Regions from separate parts of the Paludibacterium sp. B53371 genome, predicted to be linked through region 1. Evidence: riboswitches for the same ligand, from Rfam matches in the RefSeq annotation. Region 1 holds a riboswitch; each other region holds the start of a gene.
What was found. Region 1 has a riboswitch for cobalamin ahead of JNO51_RS08650 (cobaltochelatase subunit CobN). Riboswitches for the same ligand answer to the same signal wherever they lie in the genome.
Positions count from the first base shown of each region.

Region 2: it holds a riboswitch for cobalamin, as region 1 does, so the genes downstream of both, JNO51_RS16165 (TonB-dependent receptor) here and JNO51_RS08650 (cobaltochelatase subunit CobN) in region 1, are expected to answer to the same signal.
Region 3: it holds a riboswitch for cobalamin, as region 1 does, so the genes downstream of both, JNO51_RS03620 (energy-coupling factor ABC transporter permease) here and JNO51_RS08650 (cobaltochelatase subunit CobN) in region 1, are expected to answer to the same signal.

Region 1 is NZ_CP069163.1:1,800,717-1,805,477, forward strand. It holds gene cbiB (adenosylcobinamide-phosphate synthase CbiB) at 1-283, shown strand, start outside; gene cobD (threonine-phosphate decarboxylase CobD) at 276-1,268, shown strand; cobalamin riboswitch at 1,386-1,571, shown strand; gene JNO51_RS08650 (cobaltochelatase subunit CobN) at 1,725-4,761, shown strand, end outside.
Region 2 is NZ_CP069163.1:3,383,543-3,388,303, forward strand. It holds gene JNO51_RS16160 (cobalamin-binding protein) at 1-42, opposite strand, end outside; gene JNO51_RS16165 (TonB-dependent receptor) at 98-2,134, opposite strand; cobalamin riboswitch at 2,266-2,469, opposite strand; gene JNO51_RS16170 (histidine phosphatase family protein) at 2,540-3,151, shown strand; gene JNO51_RS16175 (SPOR domain-containing protein) at 3,194-4,066, opposite strand; gene JNO51_RS16180 (type III pantothenate kinase) at 4,063-4,761, opposite strand, start outside.
Region 3 is NZ_CP069163.1:759,660-764,420, reverse strand. It holds gene JNO51_RS03640 (ATP-binding cassette domain-containing protein) at 1-33, shown strand, start outside; gene JNO51_RS03635 (energy-coupling factor ABC transporter ATP-binding protein) at 76-960, opposite strand; gene cbiQ (cobalt ECF transporter T component CbiQ) at 979-1,758, opposite strand; gene JNO51_RS03625 (hypothetical protein) at 1,759-2,097, opposite strand; gene JNO51_RS03620 (energy-coupling factor ABC transporter permease) at 2,099-2,764, opposite strand; cobalamin riboswitch at 2,896-3,109, opposite strand; gene pelG (exopolysaccharide Pel transporter PelG) at 3,216-4,586, opposite strand; gene pelF (GT4 family glycosyltransferase PelF) at 4,586-4,761, opposite strand, start outside.

The sequences.
Region 1 (4,761 bases):
CAACACCCGTGTCGGCTGGCGCTGCTGGATGGCACAGGCCTCGACCTGGTACAGCCCGAATGCCGGGCCGGTCATGGCCGCCGGCGCCGGCGCCCTGAATCTCTCGCTGGGCGGCGCGGCGGTATACCACGGCAAGATCAAGGCGCGCCCCGCCCTCGGCGCCGGGCGCGAGCCAGAAATGGCCGACATCCGCCGCGCCGTCGCCCTGGTCCGGCGCGGCATGTGGGCCTGGGGACTGCTGGGACTGCTGGCCGCATTGTGCTGGGGAGGCTGGCATGCTTAAGCACGGAGGGGGACTGCGCGCCGCCGCGCGACAATACGGTATCGCCCTGGAAGACTGGGTCGACCTCTCGACCGGCCTCAACCCGCATGGCTGGCCTGTTCCGGCCATCGAGGCCAGTAGCTGGCAGCGCCTGCCGGAGCTGGACGACGGTCTGGAGCAAGCCGCCAGTGACTTCTACGCGGCGCCACAACCACTGGCCGTGGCCGGCTCGCAAGCCGCCATCCAGACCCTGCCGCGCCTGCGCCCGCCCTGCCGGGTCGGCATGCTGACACTGACCTACGCAGAACACCCGTACGCCTGGCAAAAGCAGGGACACCATGTTCTGCGCCTGGCACCGGAAGACATTGATGCCGCGCTGCCGCAAGTGGACGTGCTGCAGCTGTGCACCCCCAACAATCCGACCGGCTGGCTGCCCGAGCCGGCCCAACTGCGCGAATGGCATGCGCGCCTGCGTCAACGCGACGGCTGGCTGGTGCTGGATGAAACCTTCCTCGACGTCACACCGGAACGCAGCCTGCTGCCGCTGGCTGGACAGCCCGGCCTGATCATCCTGCGCTCCATCGGCAAATTCTTTGGCCTGGCCGGCGCGCGCGCCGGCTTTGTTTTTGCCTGGCCAGCGCTGATCGAGGCACTGCAGGACGAGCTCGGCCCCTGGACCCTGGCCGGCCCGGCACGCCAGGCCGTCAGAATGGCCTTGCAGGACCGGGCCTGGCAGGCGGCCATGCGCCAGCGCCTGCCGGCCGAAAGTGACCGGCTGGCCACGCTGCTGCGCCGGCATGGCCTGGCGCCAGGCGGGTCCACGCCGCTATTCCAGTGGGTGTGCCATCCGCAAGCGGCCATGCTGCATCGGCAATTGGCCAGCCAGGGCATCCTCACCCGCTTATTCGACGCGCCGCCAAGCCTGCGTTTCGGTCTGCCAGCGCAAGAAAGTGACTGGGCGCGACTGGATCAGGCGCTGGCCAGCTTCACCCTGGTCAAAAGCTAACGCCGGCGGCACAGGCAAACGATTGCCTGTGCCGCCGGAGGATACTCCCCCCTCCTATCCCGACCTAAGTCAAACTTTGTTCATTTTTTTACCAAAGTTACCCATTCATCACGTAATATTCGCCCTTTACATGACGGTGCCCGTGTTGCAACGGGTGAAACGGGAATGCGGTTCAATGCCGCAGCTGCCCCCGCAACTGTAAGCGAAGAGTCTGAATCCACTGCCACCGGGCATCCGACCGGGAAGGCGATTCAAGGCGATGACGCGCGAGCCAGGAGACCGGCCGTCAGACTTGTCGACGTGAGCTAGAACCAGTCGGGGTGTACTGGTGGACAAGCATGCAGACCGGACCATTCTCCCCAGACTGCTGCCCTCGCTCTCGACGACACAACGTCATCCGAGGGCGCCGATGCACCGCTACCATTTCCTGTCCGTCCATGCTGCCGAAGGTGTGGCATGAGTCACGGCATTGCCCTGCTGAGCCACGCCGGCACTGATCTGTCCGCCCTGCTGCGCGCCCCGCTGCCCGCCGACTTTGTCGCCGTCAACGGCATCAACCTGCAAGCCATCGACAGTGCTGAGGCCATGCAGCAGTTGCTGAACGGCCCTTTGCGCGACACCAGCGTCTTCGTGGTACGCGTCCTGGGCCGCGCCGAAGCCATCGCCGGCTTCGACCTGTTGCTGACCCATATCCGCCAGCACCATCACCATCTGGTGATCATCAGCGGCACCGGCGAGCCCGACCCGGACCTGACCGCCCTGTGCAATGTCGGCCACGGGCTGCAACAGGAAATCAACGCTTATCTGCAGGCTGGCGGCAGCGACAATCTGGCTCACATGCTGCGCTGTCTCTCCGACCGCCTGCTGATGACCGGTCATGGCTATGCCGAGCCGCTCACGTTGCCGGACCACGGCCTGTACCATCCGGAACTGGGCGCCCTGGCAACGCTGGATGACTGGCGCGCCATCCGCAACCCCCAATGGCCGACCGTCGGCCTGGTGTTCTATCGCGCCCACTGGCTGTCCGGCAATACCCGCTTTGTCGATGCCCTGATCGATGCCCTGCACGAGCGCCAGCTGAACACCCTGCCACTGTTTACCGCCTCGCTGCGCACGCCGGGCGAGCAAGGACTGCCGGCGGCGCTCAATGATCTGCTGGCCGAGCCGATCGAGGCGCTGGTCAACACCACCTCCTTTGCCATCGGCGAAGTCAACCCTGACGGTGCGACCCAGGCAGGCTGGTCGGTGAGCGCATTTGAGCAACTGGATGTGCCGGTATTGCAAGCCATCACCAGCAATATGACCGAGGCGCAGTGGCTCGCAGCCGACCGCGGCCTCAACCCGCTGGACACCGCCATGAACGTGGCACTGCCGGAGTTTGACGGCCGACTGATCAGCGTGCCGGTTTCCTTCAAGGAGGCGCATGCCGATCAGGCCAGCAGCGAAACCAGCTATGCCCCGGTGCCCGACCGGGTCCGCCGTCTGGCCGGCATCGTGGCACGTCAGGTCAGGCTGCGCACCACCCCGGCGCACGAGAAACGCATCGCCTTCATCTTCACCAACTCCAATAGCAAGGCGGCACAGATCGGCAATGCCGTCGGCCTGGACTCCCCCGCCTCGCTCTGGGCCATCCTGCAAGCCATGCAGACCCATGGCTATCAGGTCGAGGGACTGCCGGCAGACAGCACCAGCCTGATGCACCAGCTGATTGACCGGGGAGCCTACGACCAGGACTACCTGACCAGTACCCAGATGATGCAGGCGATTGCGCGGGTGCCGGCGGCACGCTACGCAGCATGGTTCGCCGAACTGCCCGCCTCGCTGCAACAACGCATGAACCAGCGCTGGGGTGAGGCCCCCGGTACGGCCTATGTGCATCAGGAGCAGCTTTACTTCTCGGGCATGCAGTTCGGCAATGCCTTTGTCGCCCTGCAACCGCCGCGCGGCTACGGCATGGATCCGGATGCCATCTATCACACCCCGGACCTGCCGCCGACCCACCACTACTACGCTCTGTATTGCTGGCTGCGCGACGAATGGCAGGCTGATGCCATCGTGCATGTCGGCAAGCACGGCACGCTGGAATGGCTGCCCGGCAAAGGCGTAGGTCTGTCACAAGACTGCTTCCCCGATGCCGTTCTGGGTGACATGCCGCTGTTTTATCCCTTCATCCTGAATGATCCGGGCGAAGGCTCGCAGGCCAAGCGCCGCGCCCACGCCGTCATCATCGACCATCTGACGCCACCGATGACCACGGCAGACACCTATGGACCGCTGGCACAGCTGACTCAGCTGGTCGACGAGTACTACCAGGTGGAAATGCTGGACCCATCCAAGCTGCCGATCCTGCAGCAGCAGATCTGGGATCTGATCAAGGAGGCCAAGCTGGATGCTGACCTGGGCGCCATGCTGGCGCATGGTCATGACCACGATCATGACCATGCCCACCCGCCGCTCAGGCCCGCCACCGCAGCCAGCAGCGGCTACCGCACCCCGGTCAAGGGGGCGGCCCACTACCGTCCGGCGGGCAAACCGCACGCTGCTCACGGCCATCACCATGGCCACCCGCACCCCCACGATCATGACCATGACCATGGTGACCACCATCACCATGATCACGATCACCACTGGGACGACACACCGGACGAGCACGGCGTCCCGAAGACCCTGGCCGGCATGGACGGAGTCGATGTCGCGCACCTGATCGAAGACATTGATGGCTATTTGTGCGAACTGGGTGCGGCACAGATTCGCGACGGTCTGCACATTCTCGGCCAGGCCCCGCAGGGCGAAGCGCTGATCGACATGCTGTGCGCCCTGACCCGACTGGCCAATCTGCAGATTCCTTCCTTGCCCGGCAGCGTGACACGCGCCCTCGGCCTGGACCCGGCCGCCCTGGAACAAGACAAGGGTCGTCGTCTGGAAACGGTACCAGCCCGGCTCGCCAGTCTGAGTCCACGACCACTGGTCACCCATGCCGATGCGCTGGAAGCGATTGCCGCCTTGTCGCGTCAGCTGGTAGCCGGACTGGCCAGCCATCACTTTGCCCGCGAAGCCATCCCTGCCTGCATCGCCGCCGCGCTGCCCGGCATGGCACCGGATCCTGCATTACTCAGCGTACTGGACTATCTGTGCAGCCAACTGGTACCGGACCTGGCACGCACCCGCGAGGAAATCGACAACCTGCTGCACGGTCTGGCTGGCGGCTACGTGCCGGCCGGACCCAGCGGCGCGCCAACACGCGGCATGGCTCATGTCCTGCCGACCGGTCGCAATTTCTATTCGGTCGACCCGCGCAGTCTGCCGTCGCAGGCCTCATGGAAAATCGGCGCCGAGCTGGCACGCGAAGTCATTGCCCGCCACCAGCAGGAGACCGGCAAGCTGCCCGAATCCGTCAGCATCAGCGTCTGGGGCACCAGCGCCATGCGCACCCACGGCGATGACATTGCCGAAATCCTGGCCCTGCTCGGCGTACGCCCGGTCTGGCAGGCCG
Region 2 (4,761 bases), 1.6 Mb from region 1:
CAGGGCCAGGGTCAACCGGACAGAAAATCGATTCGTTTGCATAGTCGGCATGATAGACCGCCCGCTGGGATGGCGGGCGGTGGGCGGGGGTTCGAACTTAGAAGTTAACGGTCAGCGTCGCCTGATAGGTACGCGAGTCTGAGGGATAAAGACCATACCCGGTAGCCATGCCCGTGCTTGGGTCAAGGATCACAGCACCATAGGTTGCATAGTGTCTATCCAGTAGGTTATTGATGCTGAAGGAGCCGCTCAAATTGCGCGAGAACTTCTGCGTCAATTTGGTGTTCACCACAGTATAGGCAGGTAGCTGGTTTGGATATTGATTCACCTGATCATTGTCCATATATTGCTTGCCTACGTACTGAGCATCCACATTCAGCCGAGTATTCTCTCTTATTGACCAAGATATCCCAAGGTTGGCCATTACCTGAGGGACCATTGGAATAGACCGTCCTACAAGGCTGCTCCCGCTGTAACTACCCTCTTTAAATGTGGCTTTTTGCCAAGTTAGGTTGCCATGCAGATCAAGTACCTGCATAAGCCGCGTTTGCCCCTCTACTTCAAGCCCCTGGTGACGTGTCTTAGGCAAATTCACATTTGCCCCGTAATTTAATGTAATGGCATTCGGAATATAAGCAATCTCATTAGTCACATCAGAGCGGAATATATCAATTCGAACACGACTATCGCGGTTAACCCACTCTGCACCAAGCTGCTGATCGTGAGACAGTTGAGGTTGGAGGGCAACAACATTGTTGTTATTGACTAGCTCATCGGAGTTTGGCAGGCGGAAGCTCTGGGCATGATTCGCAAAAAGACTCCAGTCTGACCCTAATGCCTGCCTCATACCCAACTGCCATGCATGCAGCTCCAGATCTGTGGTCGAACCAAAGGTTGCATAAGTATTGGTGTTATGAACAAGATCATCTACACGTTGGACGCGACCACCGATGGTGATACGCGCGCCAGACCAAAGACCTAACTCTGCTTCAGAAAACAGTGCCTGATGTCGTTGCTTGGAAGATGTCGAGCTGAGATAGGGAAATGCATTTGGCAGATTATTAGAGTTATCCGTAGCATTCCCGAACATCCAGTCGGTACCGATTGTGACACGATTATCCACAGCAAAAGGCAGGACATAACGTAGGCTGCCACTATCTTCAGTCAGCAACCGTTGGTCCGACCACCAACTAGTTGTATGAGAAAAGCTATTCGGCCCATAAGTCGAATCCGTACGTTTATCACGTGAGGCCAATTGGAAATAGAGACGGCCAAGACCTATGGCTTGATCACCCTGCACGCCAACCTCATTATTTTTAACAAAGCCATTGTCATACAACTTATTCGAGATAGTCGGATTAGTATTAAACTGATTCACGCCGTTTGCTGGCTGCACATACACAGGACCTGGTAGTCGCTCACTATCGCTACTAGAGCGGACATACAGGCGCACTTTGCCATCGTCGAGCTTCCAATTTAGCCCCAAACCACCTGCGTCCCTGCGTTCATCATTGTTAAGGCGATAATGGTCAGTTTTCAAAGACTGGCCATAACCGTCCAGGCTGAAGCGTACCCCTGCCAAATTGAAATGGGCATCTGTTTGACGTGTGTTAAAACTGCCAAACATCTGAGTCAGACTCACCGATGACTTCTCTGGATAACCTGCGGTGGTGATGATATTTATCACCCCCCCAGTTGCACCACTCCCATACTGAACGGCGCCACTGCCACGCACAACTTCGATACGCTCAATACTGGCTAAAGGAATATAGCTCAGGTCAGGGGCGGCAAGATCATTGGTATTCTGTTTCACGCCATCGACCAAAATCTGCGTATTGCTGATACCGCCTATGCCAAATCCATGCAAATCAACCTGAGAGGAGGTTCCACCCATATTAATTACATTGATCCCGGCAGCAGAGGACAGCACTTCCTGCACCGTGCGGGCACTGCTGTTGGCGATATCCTGCGCGGTAATCACGCTAACGCTGACCGGCGCCACGCCACGTGTCTGCGGTACACCACTGGCGGTCACAACCACGTCACCACCATTGAATTCGGGAAGATCATCGGCCAGGGCAGCGCCGGCAAAGCAAAGCGCGACCAGGGCGACACCGTGTCTGAGTTGGAACATGTTCTCTGTCATCCGTAAAAACATTTTTATTGCGGCACGCCAAGGACAACAGCACGACAGAATGACACCGGCAGGCATACAGGCTGTGTGATCGCTTCCCCGCGATACGCCAAGCATTGTGGGGTGTGCATCCACTCACACCCTGGCCAGGCCGGTCTCCGGGCTTGGTCACTGGCTTCGCGCCTTCCCGCCCGAGGGCAGTGGCTGGTTGCGAAGCCCTGGCGTAGGGACACGCCGGACCTTACCGTTGCGGGGGCAGCGCCGGTCTTGCACCGGCTTCCCGTTTCACTCGCCTGGCCGACTGGCTGGCAAGCACCTGACGGCGGCATTATACCCGTTTGTGGTTGCCAGAAAACTTGACTTGGAATAAGGTCATAAGCCTTTGTCAAACCTGACAGATCTGCCATGAACCCCTATACGCTGACGCTGCTGCGTCACGGCGACATCGACCACCAGAACCTGCTGACCGGCCAGCGCGAGGCAGCGCTGACCGAAGCAGGCAGTGCCATGATGGACCGCAGCTGGCAACAAATCGCCGCCCTGGCGCCGGTCTCCTGCATGGCTACCTCCCCGCTCAATCGTTGCCGCGAATTCGCCGTCCGGCGCGCGCTGGCCGCCTCGGTCCCCCTCAAGGTGGATGAGCGTTTTTCCGAACAGGATCTGGGGGAATGGGAAGGCGTGCCGCTGAGCGAGCTGGGCGAACAGACACCGAATTGGGAGGCGCAATGGCGCCAGGGCGAACTGACGCCACCCGGCGGCGAATCGCCGGAAGCCTTCCATACCCGCGTGCTCAGCGGCTTTTCTGCCTGGATCGCCGCCTCGCGCGGCTGTCACCGCGTGCTGGTGACCCATGCACCGGTGATTACCATCCTGCTGGCGGAATTACTGGAAATGGAACGGAGTGTGGCACGGCTGATCACGGTTCAGCCCGGCGGCTTCGTGCAATTGTCGATTCTGCAGGATCATCCGGCCTATCTGATGCGACTGGACGCGCCATTGGGCGGCGGAGCGGCATGAAAAAGGGGCGGATCGCTCCGCCCCTGCTGATCACCTGATCGCCTATCGTCCGCAGGCGACGGTCTTGAGGGCAATGCCCGGCGTCAGGCGCTGTTGCAGCGCACCGAGCGCCTTGAACTGGCTGTCGCTCAGATCGCTGAAATCCAGACGGGTCAGCTGGGTTTTGCCCCGAGCCTGGATCTCGGCCTTCGGGTAGCCGGCCTTCTTCAGTTTGTCGACCAGTGCCTGTGCCCCCTCCTGCTTGCCGAACAGGCCCAGCGACAACGCCCCCCTGAAGTCGCCTTCGTTCTGCACCACGTAGTTGTCGAATCCCTTTTGCGCCAACTCACCGGACAGTTTGCTGCTGGCCAGCTTGGCCGGGATGTAAACCCAGTAGCGCAGATTACCGCCTGTCGCACTGCTGTCGTCCACCAGCTGGCTGTGCATTTGCGCCGACTTGAGACGCAGCGTCGGCAAGCCGCCCTTCACACGATCCAGCAGCGCCTGGCTCAGGCCACCCCACTGGGCGCACTGGCGGGCCACCGGCTCGCCGGCATGGGCGGCCGGCACCGAGGCAACCTTGGCTTTGTCGTGCGCGGCGGACTTGTCATTTTGGGCGGGTGCCTTGGCAGCAGGCTTGTCACCCTTGGGCGACACGGCGGACTTGGCAGTCGGCGCCGAGGCCGCCGGGGCCGATGCGGCCTTGCCGAGCGGCGAAGTGACCGTCTGGGTCAGGGTCAGGGGTGCCGAGGCCACGAAGGGCGCCGAGGCGGCCATGGCTGCCGACGCCTGCGGCTGCCAGCCGGCCGGCAATACCTTCAGTTGCTCGGGTGAGACTTCATGGCTGTGGATATCCACGGGATCGTGCTGGCGCAGCAAGGCCACCACGCCGACAAACAGATTCAATGCCACGACCAGGCCCAGAAACCACTTCATGTCTTGTCCGCCACTTCTAATAAACCGGTAAGTACCAGATTATCCACGATCTCACAGGGGCTTGCGAGCAGCGGGGCGATTTTGCCGGCATCCCCGCCACTGAGCAGCAACGGCGCCAGCGGACGACCGGTATGCTGCGCCAGCCGCAGCCGCAGCCGCCCGATGGCGCCGGCCATGGCATCCAGTGCCCCGCTGGCCAGCGCATCGGCTGTCTGTTGTGGAAAATCGCACCATTGCCCGGCGGGCTGATCCAGCCGCGCAGTGTTCTTTGCCAGTGCATCCAGCATCAGACGATAGCCCGGCATGATCAGGCCGCCAAGGTAGTCCCCCTCGGCGGTGAGCGCCTCGACGGTCAGCGCGGTGCCGGCACTGGCCACCACCACATCGCCCTGCACCAGACGGCGGGCCGCCAGCACGGCCAGCCAGCGATCCACCCCCATCTGGCGCGGATCGACATAATGATTGCGTACCCCGGCGGTGACCACGGCTGTCTCGACCCACTGCAGCGGACACGGCAGTTGCTGTTCGATGCGATGACAAACTTCGGGCTGCACCACGGCGGCACCATAGGCGCGGGCCAGCGAAAAGGACGCCAGCTGCGCCGACAGGGTTTCAATGGCCTGATGCTCCAGCGCCCCCTGTGCCAGACATTGCTCGCCCTGATACACCGCCCACTTGATGCGGGTATTGCCGGC
Region 3 (4,761 bases), 1.0 Mb from region 1:
AGTGGTCAGGCAGTGTGGCTGCCGGCGGCTTGATGATGCGAGGGCCAGGCAACGCCCGCCCCGGGAACAGAGAGATTACCCCTGGCAGGTACGCGGCGCCGGGGAGGAGAAAGTCAGCGGCCTATCCGCCTCCTCGGCCGCCAGCACCTGTCGCAGCAGGGTACGGGCCTGACCGATGCTCAGCGGCAGCGGACCTTCCGGGATCAGGCCGTCGCGCATCAGGATTTCGGCCAGATGAGCGACCCGCGGCAACCGCAGATCGATCGCCCGGACCACCTCGCGCTGGTTGAACACTTCAGCCGGACTGCCGCCCAGCAGCATTCTGCCGCGATCCAGCAGAAACACCCGATCGGCCAGCAAGGGCACGATATCCACATCATGGGTGGCAAACAGCAGGGTCACACCCAGCTCACGGTTGATCTGATTCAGCAGCGACACCAGCATCCCGGCGGCCTTCGGGTCCAGCGCATTGGTCGGCTCGTCGAGCACCAGCACCTTGGGACGCATGGCCAGCACGCAGGCCAGAGACAGGCGCTTCTTTTCCCCCCCGCTGAGATTGAAGGGGTTGCGACTGAGGTAATCGCTCATCCCGACAACCTCCAGCGCCCATTTCACCGTCGCGTCCAGCGTCTCGCCGCGCTGTCCCATATTCATCGGCCCATAGGCCACTTCACGGTACACCGTGGCATTGAACAACTGGTCGTCGGCATCCTGAAACACCATGCCGACCTGACGGCGCAAGGCCGGCAGATTGGCACGACAGACGGGCAGGCCTGCCACGGTCACCTGTCCCGAGCTCGGCAGCAACAGACCGTTGAACAACTGGAACAGGGTCGACTTGCCGGCGCCGTTGGGGCCAAGCACCGCCACCCGTTCACCGGCAGCAATCGACAGATCCAGCTGATGCAGGGCCTGACAGCCATCGGGATAGGTGTAGCTGACCTGATTCAGCTCGATCATGGGGTGTGTCATCGGTGGTCAACCCAGCCAGTAATTGAAAAAAGCCAGCAAGCTCAGTGCGCACAGGCCAAGCAGGCCGACATAGTAATCCCGCCGGGAGATGGCCGAACGGAAGTGCGTCATGACCGGACTGTTCTCGTCATAGCCGCGCGCCAGCATGGCCTGATAGATGCGCGTGCTGCGATCCAGCGACTTGATGAGAATGCTGGCCGCCAGCCGGCCGACATCGGCCACACGCCCAAGCCAGCCGGCCTCGGCCCCCAGGCGGCTCAATTGCGCCCGCCGCATGGTCTGTGCGGTGTCCTGCAGAATGAACAGGTAGCGGTACATCATCTCAGCCAGCTCGATCATGATGAGCGGCACTCGACAAAGCCGCAGGGTCGCCAGAATCTCCACCATCGGGGTCGTCATCGCCAGCAGCGCCGCCAGGGTCACGGCAGCCATGATGCGCAGGAACAGCAAGCCGCCGTATTGTAGCCCCTCGGCATACACCCTGAGCGTCCAGCCCCAGAGCGGGACTTGCCACAGCACCTGACTGCCGCGCGTCAGCATGACACTGAGCAGCACCACCCAGGCAATACCCAGCGGCATCAGCAGACGACGACACAAATCGCGCCCGTTGAGCCCCAGCAGCGCGAACAGCGCCAGCGCCCCCAGCCACAGCGCGAGCGCCAGCACACCATGCCGCAAAGTCGAGGCCACGACGACCGCCGCCAGCAACAACAGGGTCTTGATGCGGCCATCTGCCCCGGCCGCGGCCGAGGCAGCGACGGCATCATGGCGTGCCAGGCTGACCACTCAGTCTTCCTGCTGACAACGGCACTGACCTTCACGCCGCCCGAAAAGCCGCAGCCAGTGATAGCCGACAATCAGACCGGCAAAGAAGTTGGCAACCGAGAAAGCGCCGACCTGGGCATCGCCCGGCAGCTCAAGGAAGGGATGATGATCGCGCTGCGTGACCTGGGTCGCCAGGTTATTCACATGATCATCCGTGCCGGCGGCTTCCATCTGGTGTGCACTCATATAGCGTGCCGAGACAAAGATGAACAGCAGCAAGGCACACATCACGGCCAGCATGCAGCGGGTAAAGCCATCGAAGAAACGGTTCTGCGACAGATCGCGTGCGGGATGTGACATCTCAGGCTCCTTTGCTGACGAGGATGCCGGGCAACAGATCGGGCCGGCGGCTGGCCATCGCCTGCAGCACGACGGCGGTAAACACCCCCTCGGCCAGGGCCAGGGGCAACTGGGTCGGGGCATAACCCATGAAGAAAATCATCCACTGGGTCAGCAGCGGCATATTGCCGTGCAGACTCCAGGCCAGCTCGAAGGCACTGACCAGATAAGTCATCAGGTCACCGACCACCCCGGCCAGGCCGGCGGCCAGCCACAGCGGGCAATTCAGCGCGCGCAGGCTTTTCCACAGCACATAGCCGGACAGGGCGCCGGCGATCCCCATCGAGAAAGTATTTGCGCCAATCGTGGTGATACCGCCATGACCAAGGAAAATTGCCTGGAAGAACAGCACGATGGTGGAGATGACCGCGGACGCCCAGGGCCCGACCAGAATCGCCGCCAGCGCCGTGGCGCAAGGATGCGAGCATGATCCGGTCACCGGCACCGGCAAGTGCATGGCGGAAATGACGAAGACCGCCACGCCGATCATGGCCAGGAACGGCTTATAGGACAGGTTTTCCTGTACCTTGCGTTTGATCTGATAAATCCCGGGAACGACGAACACGGCGGTCGCCGCGTACCAGACTGCGCATGCCTGTGGTGACAGGATGCCATCTTCAATGTGCATGAACTGCTCTCCCTTGCGAAGAACGGATCCGGCGGATCCAAGCCGGCCAATCACCAAGGGAAATCCGATCCGGAGCCACACACCGAAGTCGCAGGCGCACAACCGCAGAACCGTTCCCCACCCCAGAGATTGGCACTACCGATGACCCAGGCCGGTCTTCTGGCTCGCCTTCATCCTCCTCGGCCGGCCTTCCCGCACCGCAAAGCGGCACAGTGGCATGTGGCAGATTCGTCAGGCCTACAGCAGCGGGGGCTGCGCCGGACTGGCTGCATGGCAGCGTCACCGGCTTCCCGTTTCACTCCTCCCATGGACATGGGTCAGAGCACCTGGATCAATTGTCATGTCAGGACGACGTGTCGTCCGACATAAAATAGCTTCGCAGTATACCCCTTTGTCAAACAAGCCGCGCGGAGTCAGGTCAAGTCCAACGCACAAATGTAGCCAGTTGCGCTTACTGCAGCATGTAGGTTTCGTACTCAAGCCGCTCCAGCTTGCGATCCAGCGCCGCCAGCCCGATCACCACCGCAATCAGCATGGCTCCGGCAAACCCATAGCCATACCAGGCGGGGTTGAGTTGCAAGGTGATTCCCGTCAGCAGCATGTTGAGCAACAAAAAACCGCTGGTCGCCGCCAGCACCACGCGACGTTTGTCGAGGTAGAAAAAAATGTTGATGATGCCGAGGAACACCACCTGCAGGCTGGCGGCAATCACATCGACCTGCAACAGCGGCAGGTACAGGACCGAGATCCCCAGCCAGCGCAACAGCTCGGCGCCGCTGGCAAACAACAGGATGGCCGCAATCGACTGCACCTTGACGATCTCGTACAGCCCGGTACGCAGGGCATCGACCATGCCGTTGCGGACATTCTCGATATGCTGCAGCGAAGCGCCTTCCCGGACCGCGCTATAGAAGGCATCGTAATACTCGACGAAATCGGTTTCGATGCGCATCAGGAACACCGCCATGCCGGGAATGATCGCCAGATAGGCCAGAAAGACCGGCATATCGTAAATGATCGAGGCATGCAGCGGGCCGATCACCGCCTGACCGGTGGCCGGGGCATACCAGAACATCAGCTTGTCCACCCAGATACCCAGGTTGTACAGCAGACCGATCCACATCAGCGCGGTATGGCGATGGGCCTTGTGGAACATTTCAAACGAAATGAACAGACGGCCGGGAAACTCACGGTAGATCAGCAACAGCAGACCGAACAGCAGCACGCACTGACCGAGCACGAAGCCGGCCAGCAGCCCCTCCAGACCATGGGTATTCAGCAGCAGCGAGCCCACGACGGTGGCGCCGTAACCGATCAGGAATACCAGCAGGATATGCATGTACCGTTTCTGACCGGAAAGGAAAATGGCGGCGATCCAGATATTGGCCAGGATCACGAAGCCGCTGAGCATGAACAGGCGATACACCCCGGATGTACCGTGGAACAGCCACAGAATGGTCGGCACGCCAAACAGCAACGCGCCCAGATTGATCAGCAGCACGACGCCGTGAAAATTCGACAGCACCAGATCTTGCCGCTTCTCGAACAGGCGGTCGGCGGTAAAGCGGGTATAGGCCAGCTGGAACGGACCGGTCAGCACCAGACTGCCGGCGATCAGATAGGTGACGGACACCTGGAACTGGGCAATCAGAAAGGTCGGGACCACAAACGGCAGGCTGAGCACACCGATCAGCAGGATGCCCACGATGGACAGCATCCACGGACCGGCACTGATCAGGCCGGCATAGGTATACGCCTGCAACAGGCCTGCCAGCGAATTACGCCGCAGCATCTTGCGCAATTCAAATCCGATACCGGCCATCAGCGCCCCTCCCCGCCATCCGGCGGCATCGCCAGCAAGCGTTCATAGCGTTCACGATAGCTGCCAATCATCTGCGCCTGCGTGTAATAGCGCTCCACCCGGGCGATGCCCGCACGTTGCGCTGCCTGCCAGCGCGCCGGGTGCTGCAGCAGGGACAACACGGCACCGGCCAGGG